DNA from 2 places in the Viridibacillus sp. FSL R5-0888 genome. Region 2 is predicted to be linked to the other one. Evidence: riboswitches for the same ligand, from Rfam matches in the RefSeq annotation. Region 2 holds a riboswitch; the other holds the start of a gene.

Region 1 (2,469 bases), 1.2 Mb from region 2:
TATCGGCACTTCTTTTTCTTCCTACAGCTATTAGTAATCCTGTTTCTTTAGCTTTTTTTCACTTTATTGTTATCATAAAAAAAGCAATGAGATATAGGGCCTCATTGCTAATTGATGTTAAATTCAAATATTCTGCTCTTCATAAGAATATTGCGTCATACGAATAGCGACTTTACGTAACATTAAATCTACGAAAAAGAAAACGCTTCCTAAAATGAAGCCAGCAGTAGCAGCTGTTATTATTTGAAGTGACCAAACTCCACCTTGTGAGTAATATGCAACTGTAATCGGAATGACAATTCCTGTTCCGAAAGCCATATGCAATAGTAGAGAGTAACCTCTCACATTCATTTTACGCTCTGCTATTCGATCTGCTATATACGAAGCTAATAAACCGTATGTAAAAATAATTGGAACGACATATACGGTTAATGCAAATGCACTGTGTAGAAAATGTTCATCTGTTTGCATAAATAATAAAGGTAATGTAAAAAAGGCAATTATTGATGTAAAAAAGGAGCTTAATAATTTTCGTTCAGCCATTCACATACATCCTTTCTTTTATGGAAGTTAATCTCGATATATCGAATAAATTATATAACATTGTAAAATCACAAGTTATATATTCTCGTTTTTACATCATTATCTTACTCAATGTACTGAATATTCTATTTATTAACAGTATTATACATTCATTCAACGTTTTATTCAATTATAAAAGCCGATGTCTTTTTACAAACATCGGCTGAAGGTTTAATTTAAATAATGCATTCGTTGTTTTTCAATCCATTTTTTCATGCTATTAAACAATAGCATGAATATAATCATGACAATGAATCCTTTTATAATATTAAAAGGTAAAACACCTAGTACAATCATTTTCGTTAATGCTGTTCCAGTTGTAGCTGGGACATTTAAAAAGTACGTATACATAGGTAAGAATAGTACATAGTTCAGTAAACTCATACCTACTGCCATCGATAGTGTACCAATGACAAACCCAGTAGTTAGGCCCTTTGTACTTGAAAGTCGTTTATAAACAAAATATACCGGCATGATAAATAATACACCTGTTGTAAAGTTTGCAATATGGCCAACTGGCATACCTGTAGGACTCCCTGAGAAAATCCAATCTAACACGTTCTTAAATAACTCAACTAGAATACCTGCTAGTGGCCCCATGGTGATTGCTGCGATTAAGGCTGGCACATCACTAAAGTCCACTTCCAAAAATGCCGGAAACGGTGGTAGAGGGAAGTTAAATAGCATTAAAACAAAAGAAATACTACTTAACATTGCAATTGCAATCCTCTTCTGCAACTTCATGTTCTTCATAATACTTTTCTCTCCTTTTGTAGATCCACTTCAAAAAGAGGAAAGGTATAGTCGTTGTTGCTATGCAAAAAAATACCCTTAAGCACATAGTGTACTTAAGGGAGAATTTAGGCATAGTCAAATAAGCGTCTTATTGATACTCAAATTGAAAGACGACCGTACCTTCACCTTCTCCCATCCAGACTATACTGTCGGCTTTGGAATTTAACCAAATCCTGCCTTGCGGCTCGCGGGCTCAAGAGTATTGCTTAGTTCTCTAATACCGCCGATCGGGAATTTCACCCTGCCCCGAAGATGAACCATAATTTAATTGTAATACACTATAACTATATGCAAAAAAACACGAATTGTAAAGTCTTCTAACTTACAATCCGTGTTTTACATTTAATTTACATTTTTTCAATTGGTAAATAGAATGTGAATGTAGTTCCTTTATCAACTTCACTTTCCACTGTAATTCTACCCTTATGTGCTTCAACAATATTTTTGGCAATGGCAAGACCTAGACCAGTCCCACCCTTACCACGTGTTCTAGCTTTATCAGCTTTATAGAAACGCTCAAATACATACTGCAAATCATCGGCAGGTATCCCTGCACCGTTATCTTTTACTTGAATGCGTGCAAAGGATAGCTGACGGTCTACAATAACTTCTACACTTCCTTCGACTAGTGTATGACGTATGGCATTGTCAATTAAGTTTGTTAATACTTGTTCTATACGGTCTTCATCCATTTCTAAGTGAAGTGTATCTTCGATTGTTGTATTAAATGTCAGATTTACGTGTTTCTCTTTTGCTACTTGAACAAATTTTTGCGTAATTCTTTCAATAACAGGTGATATTGGAACAGAATCTTTATATAAACGCATATGTCCTGATTCCATACGAGCTAAGTCAAGCAAGTCTGTGACTAAACGCCCCATTCGTTGCGACTCATCATAGATGATTTTAATCATTTCTTTACGTTCTTCTTCACTTGAGACGACATCATCCATAATCGCTTCACTATAGCCTTGAAGCATCGCTATTGGAGTTCGTAATTCATGTGAGACATTCGCTATAAAGTCTGAACGTAATTTATCTAAACGATGCTCTTCCGTTTTATCTCGTAACACAGCTACTGCACCGCGCACG
Region 2 (2,469 bases):
GGTTCATGACAATAATGTATGCATCGCATTCTTTTGGATTGAGAGTAGACTCTACTTTCGATGATGGTTTACTAGGTGTCTTTTTAATAATATCTATCATTGCAACAGCTATTTATATTCCTGCCTGCATTAATTTAAATAGTATAATAAGGCCGAAATTGGAAATGAGAAAATGGAGTTTTATTGCTTTTATATCCATAGTTTTTATCCTTGGTTTTTGTATTATTACCTTAACTATACAGTGAATTGGTGTTGGTAAATAAAAAAAATTACATTTTCTCATGACATGTAACAGGTCAATATAGCCCAACATATCAAGCTTTTAAGACTAATCTCTTTTTAGTATGTTCTCGATCAATCCAATATAAATTAAAAAACCTCTAGTTTTTAAATAAGTAAAGTGCTATGGTATTTACATACAATATAATAATCCTTCGGGGTCGGGTGAAATTCCCAATCGACGGTGATAAAGTAAAACTTTTAAGCCCGTGAGCCTTTTTTAGGCAGGATATGGTGAGAATCCAAAGCCGACAGTATAGTCTGGATGGGAGAAGGATGTAAAGAATATCAAGGTCTTATTAAATTTATGTAGATTTAATAGGTTTATTTAGCATTGATAATTTATGTCTCCTATCAAACTCCGTAGTGTTCTATGGGGTTTTTTTGATGCCCTAAAACTTATTTGTATTGTTGTTAATTTCATATGTAATATCCTTCGGGGTCGGGTGAAATTCCCAATCGACGGTGATGAAGTAAAACTTCTAAGCCCGTGAGCTTGATAAGAGCAGGATTTGGTGTGAGTCCAAAGCCGACAGTATAGTCTGGATGGGAGAAGGATGTAGAGAATATCGAAGTCTTATTAAAAATAAAGTATTTTAATAGGTTTATTTGCTTATGATATTTTACATAACTCCTATCAAACTCCGTAGAAATCTATGGAGTTTTTTTGATGGAAAAACTAAATAAGTAAGTCCTTCGGGGTCGGGTGAAATTCCCAATCGACGGTGATGAAGTGAATCTTCTAAGCCCGTGAGCTTGATAAGAGCAGGATTTGGTGCGAATCCAAAGCCGACAGTATAGTCTGGATGGGAGAAGGACAGCTAGATTACACGCAATTCCTTTTGAAAAATAGTATTTCATTAGGTTTATTTAGCGATGCGTTTATCTAATACTCTCCCAAACTCCCTAATTTAATTAGAGAGTTTTTTATTTTTCAAAAAGGGAGGTTTATCACAATGCATGACGAGTATTTTATGGATTTAGCGTTGAAATTTGCAACAGTAGGTGAGGATCAAACTTCGCCCAATCCGGTAGTAGGAGCGATCATTGTAAAAGAAGGTGCTGTAGTTGGTTTTGGAGCGCATCTTAGTGCCGGTTCTCATCATGCGGAAGTACATGCACTCAATATGGCCGGGGAAAATGCTGTTGGCAGTACAATGTATGTCACATTAGAGCCTTGTAATCATTATGGTAAAACACCACCATGTACGATGGCCATTTTGAATGCAGGTATAAAAAAAGTAGTGGTAGCAACACTCGATCCAAATCCCAAAGTAGCTGGCACTGGTGTAACAAAGCTAAAGGATGCTGGCATTGAAGTGGAAGTGGGGCTTTGTGAAGCCGAAGCTGTGAAATTAAATAAAGCTTATTTTCATTTTATGAAGCAGAAGTTGCCTTTTGTTACGTTAAAGCAAGCTATTACATTGGATGGCAAGATTGCTACCGTTCATGGAAAAAATGAAAATATCACAGGTAAAGAAGTGCAGGAGGATGTTCATCGAAAAAGAGGGCAAACGGATGCGATCTTAGTTGGTGTTGGGACGGTGTTAATAGATGACCCATTACTAACAAATCGATTTACAGAAAGTAAAAAACAACCGATTCGAATCATTTTGGACACGCATTTAAGAACACCTATAAATGCTAAGGTTATCACTGATCAAACAACGCAGACATGGATTGTTGTTGGGCTTGAAGTTACCCCTGATCATATCACCAGCTTTGCACAAGACAATGTACAAGTAATCCAACTTAAAACAAAAACAATCGCAATCCAGGACGTCCTTCAAGAGCTGGCAAGGCGAAATATCGTCACCCTTTATGTAGAAGGGGGGCAGCGTATAAATACGAGTTTTATCAATTCAGGTCTAGTTAATGAAATGATTACTTACATAGCACCAAAACTAGTAGGTGACCATGATGGAATGGGGATGTTGGAAGATTTAGAAGTAAAAAGCATGGCTGATGCTGTCCCACTAAAACTGCAGCAAGTGGATCGAATTGGTGATGTAATTAAAGTGATTTCGGGAGTGGGGGTATAGCGTATGTTCACAGGAATTATTGAGGCAAAAGGAAAAATTACAGAGCTGAAAAAAGATGCAGAGAGTATGAAATTTACTATTGAAGCTCAAGACATCATGTTGGATATGCAACTTGGCGATAGTGTAGCAGTAAACGGCGTATGCCTAA

The links. Region 2 has a riboswitch for FMN ahead of ribD (bifunctional diaminohydroxyphosphoribosylaminopyrimidine deaminase/5-amino-6-(5-phosphoribosylamino)uracil reductase RibD). Riboswitches for the same ligand answer to the same signal wherever they lie in the genome.
Region 1: it holds a riboswitch for FMN, as region 2 does, so the genes downstream of both, MKY02_RS15840 (ECF transporter S component) here and ribD (bifunctional diaminohydroxyphosphoribosylaminopyrimidine deaminase/5-amino-6-(5-phosphoribosylamino)uracil reductase RibD) in region 2, are expected to answer to the same signal.

The regions. Positions count from the first base shown of each region.
Region 1 is NZ_JBBPAU010000001.1:3,168,194-3,170,662, forward strand. Features, by position in the region: gene MKY02_RS15835 (hypothetical protein) at 124-543, opposite strand; gene MKY02_RS15840 (ECF transporter S component) at 754-1,335, opposite strand; FMN riboswitch at 1,498-1,635, opposite strand; gene MKY02_RS15845 (ATP-binding protein) at 1,725-2,469, opposite strand, start outside.
Region 2 is NZ_JBBPAU010000001.1:1,922,891-1,925,359, forward strand. Features, by position in the region: gene MKY02_RS09565 (hypothetical protein) at 1-245, shown strand, start outside; FMN riboswitch at 427-560, shown strand; FMN riboswitch at 708-841, shown strand; FMN riboswitch at 968-1,101, shown strand; gene ribD (bifunctional diaminohydroxyphosphoribosylaminopyrimidine deaminase/5-amino-6-(5-phosphoribosylamino)uracil reductase RibD) at 1,236-2,321, shown strand; gene ribE (riboflavin synthase) at 2,325-2,469, shown strand, end outside.